Regions from separate parts of the Marinitoga sp. 38H-ov genome, predicted to be linked through region 1. Evidence: riboswitches for the same ligand, from Rfam matches in the RefSeq annotation. Region 1 holds a riboswitch; the other holds the start of a gene.
What was found. Region 1 has a riboswitch for cobalamin ahead of AS160_RS00645 (diphthine--ammonia ligase). Riboswitches for the same ligand answer to the same signal wherever they lie in the genome.
Positions count from the first base shown of each region.

Region 2: linked by a shared signal. The riboswitch ahead of AS160_RS04980 (ATP-grasp domain-containing protein) and the one ahead of AS160_RS00645 (diphthine--ammonia ligase) in region 1 are both predicted to bind cobalamin.

Region 1 covers NZ_LNGH01000002.1:101,150-108,773, forward strand. Annotated here, with positions in the region: gene AS160_RS00630 (aminotransferase class I/II-fold pyridoxal phosphate-dependent enzyme) at 1-247, opposite strand, end outside; gene cbiB (adenosylcobinamide-phosphate synthase CbiB) at 244-1,089, opposite strand; gene AS160_RS00640 (cobyric acid synthase) at 1,092-2,489, opposite strand; gene AS160_RS00645 (diphthine--ammonia ligase) at 2,532-3,167, opposite strand; cobalamin riboswitch at 3,222-3,411, opposite strand; gene AS160_RS00650 (PQQ-like beta-propeller repeat protein) at 3,859-4,023, shown strand; gene AS160_RS00655 (carbohydrate kinase) at 4,224-5,171, opposite strand; gene AS160_RS00660 (lipoate--protein ligase family protein) at 5,380-6,210, shown strand; gene AS160_RS00665 (pyridoxamine 5'-phosphate oxidase family protein) at 6,223-6,666, shown strand; gene pdhA (pyruvate dehydrogenase (acetyl-transferring) E1 component subunit alpha) at 6,669-7,624, shown strand, end outside.
Region 2 covers NZ_LNGH01000015.1:807-8,430, reverse strand. Annotated here, with positions in the region: gene AS160_RS05000 (S8 family serine peptidase) at 1-1,504, shown strand, start outside; gene AS160_RS04995 (protease complex subunit PrcB family protein) at 1,515-1,940, shown strand; gene AS160_RS04990 (hypothetical protein) at 1,972-3,099, opposite strand; gene AS160_RS04985 (CoA-binding protein) at 3,101-3,940, opposite strand; gene AS160_RS04980 (ATP-grasp domain-containing protein) at 3,933-4,952, opposite strand; cobalamin riboswitch at 5,006-5,170, opposite strand; gene AS160_RS04975 (AIR synthase related protein) at 5,169-5,855, opposite strand; gene AS160_RS04970 (histidine phosphatase family protein) at 5,876-6,388, opposite strand; gene cobS (adenosylcobinamide-GDP ribazoletransferase) at 6,385-7,098, opposite strand; gene cobU (bifunctional adenosylcobinamide kinase/adenosylcobinamide-phosphate guanylyltransferase) at 7,103-7,624, opposite strand, start outside.

The DNA.
Region 1 (7,624 bases):
TTATAACAATTGAATCTTTCATTATTACATGACCTATTATATGAAAAGATTCTGTTGCTCCAGATAATATTACAGAATTTTTTCCAAAAATTTTTTTAAAATCTTCTTCTATCCATTCTACATATGTATATTTATTTAAATTATCTTTACTATCCTCAAAAACTTTATCTATCCAATTTGGAATTAGGGGCGATACAGATATTGAAAAGTCAATAATATTTTTATCTTTTATCCCTCCATGATTCATATTATCTCTCCTAAAATTACAAACGTTAATATTAAAAAGACTACTTTTTTATATAATTTTAATGCTCTATTCAAATCTTCTATTTCTGGAAGCTTTCCTGAAAATTTATATACACCTTCTTTTTCAAATCCTAACCCCAATACACCAGCAAAAGCACTCATTGGATATGTTGAATTAACTTTTATCCTACCATACTTTTTTATATAATTAAATGCACCTTTCAAATTAAAAAAAGATATTATTAATGCAGTTATTCTAGCTGGTATATAATTTAAAACATCATCTAATCTCGCACAAAATTTTCCATACCATTCATATTTTGCATTTCTATACCCAAATAACGCATCATAAGTATTTACTACTCTATATATAATTGAACCGTATATACCAAATAGCAAATAATAAAAAAGAGGTGCTGTTATACTATCATTTATATTTTCTGATAAACTTTCAATAGCTGCTGAATACAAATGATTTTTATCTAAATCATTTGTATTTCTACTCACTATATATGAAACATTTCTTTTTAGTTCATTCAAGTCATTAGTTTTACATCTTTCAACATGTCTATATAAACTTTTTATAGAAAAAGTAGTTTTCAAAATATAAATTAAAATTATATTTTTTATAATTATTATATTTACCTTTTGAATAAAGTATATTAATATGCCCCAAAAGGCAATTTCTAATATTAACGACATCATACCAACAATAAAATACTTTAGATTATTGCTATATTTTTTATATAATCTCTTTCCTATAATCCCCATAAATGCAACAGGATGTATTTTCTCTGGCGGTTCTTCAAATATTAAATCTAACAATATAGAAAAAATTATTATTTTTAATTCCCTCCTGCTATTTTATATATTTTTTTTAATTCAATATTCTCCCTTACTATATTTGATAATTTGATAATTTCTTTTTCTTGAAATTCTTCATAGTCTTTAATATCATTTATTATATTCATATTTTTATTTTTTAATATTAAATTTAATATATATTTTCTAAATTCACCTGAATTAAAAATTCCATGTATATATGTTCCTATATATTTATTATCAATATTTAAAACGGGAGTATTTATATTACTTTCGCCAATATGAATTTCGTAACCATATATTTCAATTCCTTTATATTTACCTCTAAATTGTTTTGTTATTTTTTTATCTAACATTCTAGTTGTAAAATTAAAAAATCCAAAACCTTTTTCCTTTTGATATTCACCAATCTCTAAGCCATATACATCAATTATCTCCTTTCCCATAATTTGAAATCCTCCACATATTCCAAAAACTATACCTTTAAAACATTTTATTCTTTCAAAGAAACCTTTTTCTTTCATCCATCTTAAATCTCTTATAGTATTTTTACTACCAGGAATTATTATCATATCTGCTTCATCAATTTTATTAATATCCTCAATATACTCTAAATTCACATTTTCATCATAATTAAAAGGTGCAAAATCCGTAAAATTAGAAATGCTGGGAATTTTTATTACGTAAATATTTATTTTTGATTTCTTTATTTTTTTATTTTTCAACGAAGCTCCATCTTCGTCTCCATATTTTATATCTATCCAAGGTATAACTCCTAAAGTTGGAATACCTGTTAATTTTTCTAATTTTAATAAACCAGAATTTAAAAGCTTCTTTTCACCCCTAAATTTATTTATAATAAACCCTTTGATGTAATCCTTTTCATCTTCCATTAAATAATATGTTCCATACAATGAAGCAAAAGCTCCTCCTCTATCTATATCACTAACCAATAAAACATTTGAATTAACATTTTTTGCTACCCACATATTGGAGATATCTTTATCTTTTATATTTATTTCAGCCGGACTTCCAGCTCCTTCTATAATAATCGCATCAAATTTATTACTTAAATAATTAAATGAATCTATTATCACCTTTTTCATTTCTTTTTTATAATTTTCATATTCGCTAAAATGTATTGTCTTATATATTTTCCCCAAAACTATTAATTGAACCATACCATTACCTTGCGGCTTCAAAAGAATAGGATTCATATATACATTAGGTTCTGTTTTTGAAGCTATAGCTTGAATATATTGAGACCACGCAAATTCATTTCCATTAATATCAACATATGAATTTAAAGAAATATTTTGAGCTTTAAATGGAGATACATTTATTCCATCTTCTTTAAATATTCTACATAATGCAGTAACAAAAGTAGTTTTTCCACAATCCGATGAAGTACCTTGAATCATTATTTTCAAAATACCACTCCTCAGTATCTTCCGTTATAATTTTTATATTAATTCTAAAACTAGTGTATTATTTTTTTCTACAGTAGATTTAATACTAAATTTTATTTCTTCATTAAATATAGGTCCATCATATACAAATGTATGAAATTCACCATTTTCACCACAAGCATCTATTCCTATTTTTTTAAATTCTTCAACAAGATCAAAAGATAAATCTTTACCTAAATAATTTTCTATACCTATACCTTTTTTTATAGCAATAATTTTTGCTTTAAATCCTAAATTTAAAAATTCCAAAACTATATCTTCTCTCTCTCTTTGCCATAATGGTTCATATGCAACAACATTTTTTTTACTACATACATTATTCACCCAATCTAAATGCTCCTGAAGATCTATATCTCCAAAAATCCCTATACCCTCTCTCACATATTCTTCTAAAAAATCTAAAAAATTTTTTTCATAATCACCCCATGTACTACATTTAGTTATTAATTTTATATTTAAACTCTTAGATTGTCTTTTCAAAATATTTATATTTAACCCATGTGCTCTAGAATGAATACAATCTTCTGATAACATTGTAAAAATATAATCAATTTTCTTATATTTTTTTATCCCATAATATAATGCTAAAGTAGAATCCTTACCTCCACTCCATGAACTAAAAATTTTCATATTTTACCTCCTTAAATCTAAAACAAATTTTCCACAAAAAGCCCTTAGCTTTCGTGGAATAAATATATCTTATATAGGTATCCCGGCTTCCAGATCACCCTACTTTTCACGCCTTCCCAGTTTCCCAGTGGCATTAAGTGAATTTCGTCCCTGGTTACGGTTGCTGGGCAGCCTTGGACTTTCACCAATGTTCCCTATAATAAGATAATATTTTATTTACTTTTTATTAGATACTATATTATATCAAAAATAATATAAAAAATAAAATTACTCTTTATATATTAACAAATTTTAATTAAAGACAAATATAAATATATAAAAATATGTTTTTAAGGTGATATAATTATATAAGGTTAACTTTTTTATATATACATTAAATTTAGAGGTTGCAATTTAATAATTTTTCTTATGATTTTTTATCTTCTATTTCATTTCCAAATACTGTGAAAATAGGAATATATAGTTTTGAAAACAATCCTGCATATAACAAAATAGCGTAATCTTACCTTTCCGGAAAGAAAACATTATTGTAGTTGATAAACTAATATAGAATTAATAATCAAAGAGAAGACATTAAAACTATTGAGAATCGTAGAAAATGATAAGAAAACTGGAGAATATAGCGAATTAGCTAATTTAGACTATATTTTTATCGGAAAATTATTAAATTTAAGGGCATATTATAAAATTATTGTTAGGCAAAGAAAGTATATTCGTAAGAGATTTAGGATATTTGTATTCTATAAAAAATGGAGAAAATATTTGGATTTTTTCTACACATGTTATTAGAAATGATGAAGTTATATACTTTAGTAGTATTGATAATTATATTTATGCCATTAACGAAAACGGATAAAAACTATGAGATTACTATGCAGGAGATAAATTATTTTATTCAAGTGGAGCTATAAAAAATGGGGTTTTGTATATAGGCGGTGGTTTTACTAATAAATTATATGCAATAAGTATTATATTAGCAGATACTTCATGGCCAAAGTATATGCACGATAATAAAAATAATACGAATTTAAACTATTGAAATAAAATTAATAAAAATTATAAATAAGAATTTTTATCCCTTATAAACTCAACTACTTCATCATAATAAGGAATAGAATCAACACCACCTAATTTTGTTATTACCTTTGCTGCAACAGCATTAGCAAATTTTCCTAATTTAAATATATCTCTTTCACCTTTTATATAATTATAAATAATTGCTCCTGTAAATGCATCTCCACAACCTGTTGCATCTACAGGCGAAACATTATATCCAGGAATAATCATTTCTATATCATTATATTTTGCAATACAACCCTTTTCTCCTAATGTTATAAGTAACATAGCACCTTTTTTTAATGGTATTTTTTCTATTATTTTTTCTATGTTAGTATTTGAAAAAATATATTCCAAATCCTTATCACTCATTTTTACAATATCAACTTTTGATGAAATATATAAAAAATCTTGTATAAATTTTTCCTTATTATGTATTATAGATGGTCTTACATTCGGGTCATAAGATACAGGAATATTTTTTTCTAAAAAATATTCCATAAATTTCATATATGAACTTCTTGCTGGTTCATATATTAGAGATATAGAACCTATATGTAATAGTGAATAATCTTCTGGATTTATATTATATTCTTCATATTTCACATTAACATCAGCTGGATTATCCCTAAAAAATAAAAAATCTGGATTACCAAATTTATCTCTTGCAACATATGCTATTGAAGTTTTACAATTTTGTTGTATAATTATATTATCAGTGTTAATATTTTCTTTTTTTAATATTTCATATAAATAGTCAGAAAATTGATCCTTACCCAAACTCCCCAAAAATGAAACATTTAATCCCAATCTACTAATTGTGACTGCTACATTTAATGGCGATCCTCCAGCTTTTTTACTAAAAAGCTCTGTATTCTTTAAATTTTTCCCTTTTTCATTAGATATAAAATCTATTAGTATTTCACCTGAACATAATATTGGTTTCATAATATTCCTCCAATATATTTTCCATAATTCTTATGTAATTATATCATATGTTTATTTTTTTTAATATCAAGATAAATAATAGTTATATTTAGATTATTTAATTAACAATATTATTTTTAATATGTAACAAATAAGCAATCTTTAATTCCGATAAAAATGGTAGAATTTAAATGAATAGAATTAAAACAATTACAAAGAAGGAATAATTATGAAATTAAACTTAATTATAAGCAAAAACACAAATATATATATAAATCTAGCAATAGAAGAATATCTTTTAAATAAAGATATAAGGGATATATATTTATTTTTTTGGAAAGCTAAAGATGCTGTAGTTATTGGAAAACATCAGAATCCTTGGAGAGAAATTAATTTCGATTCTGAATATATTTTTAATGTAGCAAGAAGAATTTCTGGAGGTGGTGCAGTATACCATGATTTGGGTAATTTAAACTATTCTGTTATTGCTCCAAAAAATTATTTAAATAGCGATGATATTTTTGATATTGTATTAAAAGCCTTAAATAATTTAGGAATAGAAAGCTATAGAAATTATAAAAACGATTTAATGCATAAGGATTATAAATTTTCCGGAAGTGCATTTTGCATTAAAAAAAATAACTTTTTACATCACGGAACATTGCTAATTGATTCTAATATTAATAAAATAAAAGAAATATTAAAAATAAATCCTGCATTCAATACTCATGCAACTATTTCAAAACCATCAGAAATTATTAATATAAAAGAAATTAATAATTTCATTAATGAAGAAATTATTATTAATTATATATTTAATATCTTTTCTAAAAGACTAAAATTAAAAACTCAAAAATTAAACACTTGCTATTTTAAAGATAATGATTTAATTGAAAAACATAAATCTTGGGAATGGATATATGGTAGGACACCAAAATTTTCCATTCAAATTGGTGATAATAATTATCAAATAGAAAATGGTTATATTGTTTCAATTGATGAGAAAAAACTTGAAAATAAAATAAAATTTGATTTTAATAAATTAACTTTAAACGTTTAGGAGGCGCTTAGTATGAATAAAAATGATATTATGAAAAAACTAGGGGATCTTTTATCTGAAACTAAAACAGGTGTTTTGGCTTGGATTAACAAGGAAGGATATCCAGAAATGAGATGGATGTCACCATGCTTAATGCCATATAACAAAGAATGCACTTATGCTGTAACATTAGAAGATTTTCCTAAGGTTAATGATTTAAAAACTAATGACAAAATTCAATGGTTAATTCAAAACAAAGCTCTTACAGAAGTAATAAATATATATGGAAAAGTGAATATTATTGATGACGCATTATTTAAATCAGAAGTGTTAGAAAATTTATCTTCTAACTTAGTCGCGATATGGAAACTTGAAGATGATTCTGAATTTGTTGTATTAGAAACAATTATAGAAGAAGTAGTATATTACGATACCATGAAAGGTATTAAAGAAAGAATAAATTTTAGGGAGGAATAAGTATGATAAATATTAAAAATTATGATTCTAATCTACTTAAAGAATTATTATATAAAATGATATTAATAAGAAGATTTGAAGAAAAGGCTGCACAAGCATATGGATTGAAAAAAATAGGTGGTTTTTTACACTTATATATTGGTGAAGAAGCGGTTGCAGTAGGCTCTATTTCTAATTTAGATATGACAAAAGATTATGTTGCTGCAGCATATAGAGATCACGGACATGCTTTAGCCGCTGGATTAGATCCTAATTCATTAATGGCCGAACTATATGGAAAAATAACTGGATGTTCAAAAGGAAAAGGAGGATCTATGCACTTTTTTGATTATGAAAAACATTTCTTTGGTGGAAATGGTATAGTTGGAGCTCAAATACCTGTAGCAACAGGAATAGGTTTAAAAATAAAATATAATGAAGAAGATGGTGTTGTATTATGTTATTTTGGTGATGGAGCAATTCACCAAGGTTCATTTCACGAAAGTTTAAATTTAGCAAAAATATGGAATTTACCTGTTGTATATATATGTGAGAATAATCATTATGGTATGGGTACTGATTTTAGAAGAGTATCTGCAATTGATGATTTTTCTATTATGGCTGAATCATATGCAATGAAAGGCAAACAAGTAAATGGTATGGATGTTTTAGAAGTGTATGATGCTACAAAAGAAGCCATTGAAGTGGCAAAGAGTGGAACTCCATATTTGCTTGAAGCAAAAACATATAGATTTAAAGGGCATTCAATGAGTGATCCCGGAAAATATAGAACAAAAGAAGAATTAGAATTATACAAACAAAAAGATCCTATTGTAAGCTTTAAAGAATTACTAATAGAGCATAACGTTATTACAGAAGATGATTATATAGAAATGGATAAACGATGTAAGAAAATCGCTAAGGATGCTGCTAAATTTGCAGAAGAAAGTCCAGAACCAGATCTTAATGAATTATATAC
Region 2 (7,624 bases), on a different contig from region 1:
AGACACATTAAAAGCTGGTTTCGATTATGCTCTTGCTAATAATGTTTTAGTTGTTGTTTCAACTGGTAATACTCATATAGAAGAAAGTTGGGGAAGTCCAAATTCTTTACCTGGTATATTAGGTGTAGGTGCTAGTGATGTAAATGATAATGTTGCAGAATTTTCAACAAGAGGAGATAGCGTATCTGTATTAGCACCTGGTGTTCAAATATTATCAACTATACCTGTTGATAGCAGCGATGTTTCTCCATTGTATGGCCCATTTGCATACTGGAACGGTACTTCTATGGCATCACCATATGTTTCAGCTTTAGCAGCATTATTATGGGAAAAACATCCTAATGCAACAGCATATCAAATTAGAAAATTAATTGAAATGTCTGCTAAAGATGTGGATAAACCAGGATATGACACTAACTCAGGATACGGTGTTATAGATCCAAAAAAAGCATTATCATTGCCATTACCAGAAGAAAAAGGAGCTATGGCTATTGTTTCTGTTAAAGATTCATACGGAAATCCTTTAGCTGGTGTATATGTAACATTATATAGAGAAACAGGACCAAATTACTATGCAAGAACTGATTCATATGGTAATTGTGCTTTCTATCAAATAGACCCTGATACATATGATATTATTGTTGGAGGTCCAGATTTATTAGATTCTATAGTTTTAAGAGCTCAAGAACAATTATCCAAAACTTTAGAAAACGTTGAAATAAAAGATATGTCAGAATTAGATGATGTGCAAGTAATATCTGTAACTTTTGATTCTACATTTGAATTAAGTTTAACTCCACCTACAGCAACAGGAAATTATACATTAAAAATTTTAGATGCTGATACAAACGAAGAATTATTAAGTAAATCATTTAATGAAGCTACAACTGTTTCAAAATCAGACATAGGTACTCCTACATTCTATATTAAAGTTGAAAGCGATAATATGCCTGTTTTACCAGAACCAGTATTTGAAGATAATTTCGAATCAGGTATTTTAAAATGGAATACAGGAACAAATGCTGCTACAATAATTGATGATAATGGAAATAAGATTATTTCATTCCCTGATATTGATGATGATCAAGAAAGTTATATCTCAACAACTGTTACTCTTGATTCAGCAACATATGGTTATAAATTAGTATTTGATTATAAGGTATCTAGTGAAAAAGATTGGGATTTCTTATTCGTATATGTTGACGGAGAAACTGTATTTAAAGCATCTGGTGAAATCGATTGGACTACAAAGGAAATTAGTTTATCTGAAGGTACACATGAAATTAAAATAGCTTATGTAAAAGATGGTGCTGTTTCTGATGGTCAAGATACTGCATGGATAGATAATGTTAAAATATCCAAAATACCAGATGATTACTTAGATTATGCCGTTACTGGTACTGTAACTTTAAATGGAGAAACTATAAATATTTCTCATTCATTATATGATGGAAATATAGTTGATGATGATCCAGTAAATGAATTGCCTTGGAATGTTTTCTAGGTGAATATTTATGGATTTTAAAAGCATTTTATTAATTCTATTTTTAGCAATAATATCCTCTTTTTCATTTTTCATAAGCACAGAACATACTAATGAACCAATAAAATATGAAGCAGTAAAATACGAAATAGTTAAATATAATTTTAAGTCATTTGAACCAAATTTACAGATAATGGAAAAAGAGAATAATTTTTGGATATCTATTTGTTTAGGAGAGAAAAAATCTGGAGGATATGAAGTAAAAGTTAACTCCATAAAAAGAGAAAATGATAAGTTAATTATTGAGATTTCATCAAAACAAAATTCAAAATATGTAACCCAAGAATTTTCTTATCCAAGTTTAACCATTAGTATTCCAAAATTAGATATTAAAGTTGTTGAAGTATATATATATGAAGATAAAATACCTTTAATTATTACAAAAGATATTGAATAATAAACTCCCGAGATTTTCTCGGGAGTCTTTTTTATATAATTAATATCAATATCTTATTAAATATCACCATTCCAAGTAATGCGAATGGGTAGGTAGCTCCATAACCTATTGCAACTTCCTCTGAATCATTTGCATCTATTGCAGCTCCAAGACCTGGCGTACTTGTCATTCCCCCGCATATAGCACCAGATAATATTATCCAATTGATTTTCAATATATATTTACCTATTATTACTCCTAATACTATTGATATTATAGCTATAATAAAAGAGTAAAACATTAGACTAGCAGTTTGTGCATTTAAATTAATATCCCCAGATTTTAAACCTACAGAAGATAAAAACATTAATAACCCTAATTCTTGAATTGTTTTTAATATTTTTTTATTCATTCTAAAATCAAATATCCAAATCTTGCCTAATCTTCCTAAAAATAACGAAGACAATAACACTCCACCAGTAATTCCTAATTTAAAGGATATATAATTAAAATCAAAATTAATATTTCCTATTAATATCCCTATAATTATTATCAATGAATAGGCCAAAAAGTCAAATCCTTCTTCCTTATCCTTTTCAATTTGCATAATTTCTTTTAATTTGCTTTTTTCATCTTCAATATTAACTTTAAATATATACGGAAAAATATACATAGAAAGTATAACTGCTAAAACTCCGGGAATATATCCAAATGTATAACCCGAAATTATTTCTTTTTCAAAATTAGGTGCTGTTTCTAAAGCCGTTGCTAAACCAGGCGAACTTGTTAATGCTCCAGAATATAATCCAACAAATTCATATTTATTACCAAACTTAGAAAATATATATGTAGATATAAACCCTACAAATGTGATAAAAAATGCCATAATTAAAAACTTTAATCCATACTTTTTTATAATTTTATCCAAATCCTTTGATGCTATTAATCCAACTGAGGATATAAATAAAATTAAGGAAAACAAGAAAAATTGTTTAAAATCACTATTTAATTTATTCATTATTTCCATATTACTTGAATATAGGCTGGTAGAATACCAGCCTAATATTAATCCACTAAATAATGATCCAGAACTACCTAATTTAAAGTTTTTAATTTTTATCTTTCCAATTAATATTCCAAAAAATATTGATAAAAATAATAGCAAATATGAATTATTCATATTAACCTCCTAATTCTGGAATTTGGCTTATTACATTTACACCTATTTCTTTTAATTTCTTTTCTTTATATTCTATACTTCCTTCATATCCTTCAATAATTGCTCCAGCATGTCCCATTCTTTTACCTTTTGGTGCTGTTCTACCAGCAAAAAACACTTTTATATCTCCATTATATCCTTTTTCTAAAGCCTTTTCAATACCTTTTATTTCATCATTTCCTCCTACTTCACCAATAACAACAACCTTTTTTATATTTTCTTTCATAATATAATCAAATGCATCTTCTATAGAAGTACCTATAATTGGATCTCCACCTAAACCAATTCCAACTTTTATTCCACTAGAATATAATGATAAATAATTAGAAATTTCATACATTAATGTACCGCTTCTTGAAATAACAGCTATATCTCCTGGTTTAAATGCTCTTTCTGGCATTATACCAATTTTTGATATACCAGGCAAAATTACACCTGGACAATTTGGCCCTATTATTATTACATCATTATCCTTAGATATATTATATATATCTAACATATCTTGTTGAGGTATATGCTCTGTTATAATAATAATTTTTTTTACTCCTGCATTTATCGCTTCAAAAACCGCTTCTTTTGCATATGGAGCAGGAACAAAAACAATTGAAGTATCTACATTATGCTTTTTAACAGCATCGTACATATTATCTAACACTTCAACTCCATTTATATACTTTACACTTTTATTCTTTGAAACACCGCATACTATATTAGTTCCATATTTTAACATCTTTTCAGTATGTAATTTCCCGTATTTTCCTGTTATACCTTGAACACAAACTCTTTCATTTCCATTAATCATTTAAACTCACCACCTTGACTGCATCAGTTATCATACTATACATATCTTCATAATAATTCATATTATTCTCTTTTAATATTTTTTTTGCTATATCTTCATTTGTACCTGTTAATCTTATATACAATTCTATATCTGGGTTATTAGTTTTAAATTCTACTAAAGCCAAAGAAATTTCATCACATTTTGTTATTCCACCAAAAATATTTAATATTATTTTTTTTATTCCATAACTTTTTAATAATTCTAATGCTTGTATAGTTATTCCTTTTTCAGCACCACCACCTAAATCAAGAAAATCTGCTGGATTCCCTCCAGATAATTTTACAGCATCCATAGTTGCCATAACTATACCTGCACCACATCCAATTATCCCGATATCTCCATCTAATTTAACAAAGTGAAATGGATACTCATCTTCAATAAATTCTTTTGCCCATTCTTGTCTAAATATAGCATTATCATCTAAATGTATTACTATATCAAGTGCATATAAATTACCATCAACATCTTCAACTAAAGGGTTTATTTCTAATAACGTTAAATCTTTTTCCCTAAATAATTTCCTTAGATTAGGTAATATTTTTGATATTTTTTGTGGAATCTTGTCATGAAATTCATCAAAATTTGTTTTAATAATACTATCCTTATTATCTTCTATATCAATTCCACCTTTTTCAGAATACAATATACTAATATTCTTTTCTTCTCTGTCTAATATTAAAGAAATATAATATTCTTTTTGTATAGGTATCATTTTTTCTACTAATACTCCATATGGCTTTTCTCCTTTAATCTCCTTTTTCAATAATTCCTTTACCTTTTTCCTAAAATCATCTTCGTCATGTGCAAATAATACTCCTCCAGCCTTCATTCTTCCACCAACTAATACCTGAGATTTTAATACAGCTGGTAAAAACTTAATTTCATAATCTTCCCTAATCAAATATGATTCAGGGACTTTAATACCATAGTCCTTTAGAAAGGATTTGCCAACAAATTCATGAATCTTCATACTACACCTCCTAATATATATAAAAATTTCTCCCATATCGCCCTCGCGAATGGGAATACCTTAGGACTAAAGGTAGGTCTCCCGACTTCTGGATCATTCTACTCCCAACGCCTTCCCAGTTTCCCAGTGGCATTTTGTTGGTTTCGTCCCCAGTTACGGTGGCGGGGCCGTGATGGATTTTCACCATCTTCCCTTGCACCTTTAATCCGGAGGTATTTAATTAAATTTTCCTAAAATGTTTATTGGAATATCTATATTTATATTTTTTAAATTTTCTTCCTTTAAAGTTATTATTGCACATGTTGCTGGTCCAGCACTTTTATATAGATCAATATTATTATTAAATAAATTAAATTCTAAATTCCATATCTTGGATATTTCATTAATCTCATGAAAAATTCCTTTTGAACCCACAGGCACTATTTCATGTAAATAATTACTATTTCTTAAAGTTTTTAATATATCCAATCTAAGAATTTCTTTGCTCTTTAATACCTCTTCTCCTAATTTAGGCAAACCTATTAATACTGCAATGTCATCTTTTTCTGTTTTAAAGTTAATATTTTTTTCTTTAATACCTATAACTGTAATACCTATTCCTGTTTGTATTGTTGGAAAATTCTCTTCTGTACTTCCTGTAATTATTACATCTATATTTATTAAATCAATTGCTCTTCTTATTCCTTTTATAATCTCTTTCCCTGTATTATTCATTTCAACTGATAATGTATTTACAATTGTTATAGGCGTTGCTCCATATGCTATATTTTCACACAATGCTACATGTGCTCCATAATAACCAACAATATCTGGTGAAACTTTTACCACATCCATCTCTTTATTGCCAATAGCACCAGATGAATCACATGATATTATTAGTTCTTTATTTCCTAAATCTACTATTGTTAAATCTCTTACTTTGATTATATTTCCACCTCCGTATATCTATCAAATTTTATATATGAATATTTTTCCATAATATAATTAATTACTCCTCCATGTGTAACTATAATATATCTTTTATTTTTATCTAACTTTGATAAAAATTCATCTATTCTTTTAAAGAATGATGTATAACATTCTCCTTTTGGAAAACAGTATTTCCTATAATCTTCCATCCATAACATATATTCATTATAATATTTTTCTTTTATTTCTTCTATTGTTTTTCCATCAAAAATACCGAAATTTATTTCTTTCATTCTTTCATCAATAATAATTTTATTATTTAATACCTTTGATATTTCTAAAGCTGTGTAATATGCTCTGTACAATGGACTAGAAATTATATAATCAGCATATTTGTTTTTAAATATTTTTTTTAATACATTAATTTGTTTTAATCCATTTTCTGTAATATTATAATTACTCCAACCACTAAATATTCCTCTTATATTCGCTTCTGTTTCAACATGTCTTATTAATATTAACTTCATAATATACCTCTCAATATATATATACTTATTAAATAAAATGTTTGTGATAACTCAATTACTAATCCTATTGTATCCCCTGTCATACCATCTATTTTTTTTATTATTTTTTTAGTTATGAATATAACAAATATATATGATAATATTATTGGTAATAATATATATGGATTAAAAAACATTAATATAGGTGATACTATTAAAAAAGAAATAATAAATTTTTTTATATTTGAATGTGTTATAAATATATAACCCATTCCGTTATTTCTTGCATATGTTGATATAGATGCTGCTAATAATGCTGAACTTCTTCCGATAATTGGCATAATTAAAATATATATATAATTTATGTAATAACTAAAAATTAAATTTGTTAATATTAGCATTATTAAACCTATTACTCCAAACGTTCCTATTCTACTATCTTTCATTATTCTTAATATTTCTTCCTTATTTCTATTGCTAAATACTCCATCAAAGGTATCCGCCACACCATCTAAGTGAAGACCTCCTGTAATCCATATATAAAATATCCAACTTAATAATACATATATTGGTTTATTAACAGGAATATACGAACATATATACATAAAAAAACCTATAATTAATCCAATTAAAGGTAAAAAATACATACCTTTAGAAAAATCTTTTTCATTGTACTCAGTATATATTGGTATTCTGGTAAAAAAATTAAACATTAATATTATGCCTTTCATATTATCATCCCTTCAATTTTAAGGGTATTCCTGATATGGTTATATACACCTCATCAGCCTCTTTAGCTAAATATTGATTTACTCTTCCGGCAATATCTCTAAAAATATTACCAAGTTTATATGATGGTACTATTCCCATACCAACTTCATTTGTAACTATAATAAAATTTTTATTGTATTTTTTCATTATTGCTATAATTTTCTCTACTTCAAAAAATATTTTTTTCTCTATATTTTCTATTGTTTCATAATCTGCATTTTCTATATTTTCTTCTAATAATAGATTGGATACCATCAGTGTCATACATTCAAATAAAATTGAATCGCTGTTTAAAAAATCTATATTAGATTCTAATTTCTCAAATGATTTATACATTTCAATAGTTTTCCATTCTTTTGATCTAGAATTTATATGTTTTTTTATTCTATATTTCATACCATCATCAAATGGTATTGCTGTTGCTATATATACTATTTTATTTCCTATTTTTTTTATATATTCCTGTGCAAATGTGCTTTTCCCACT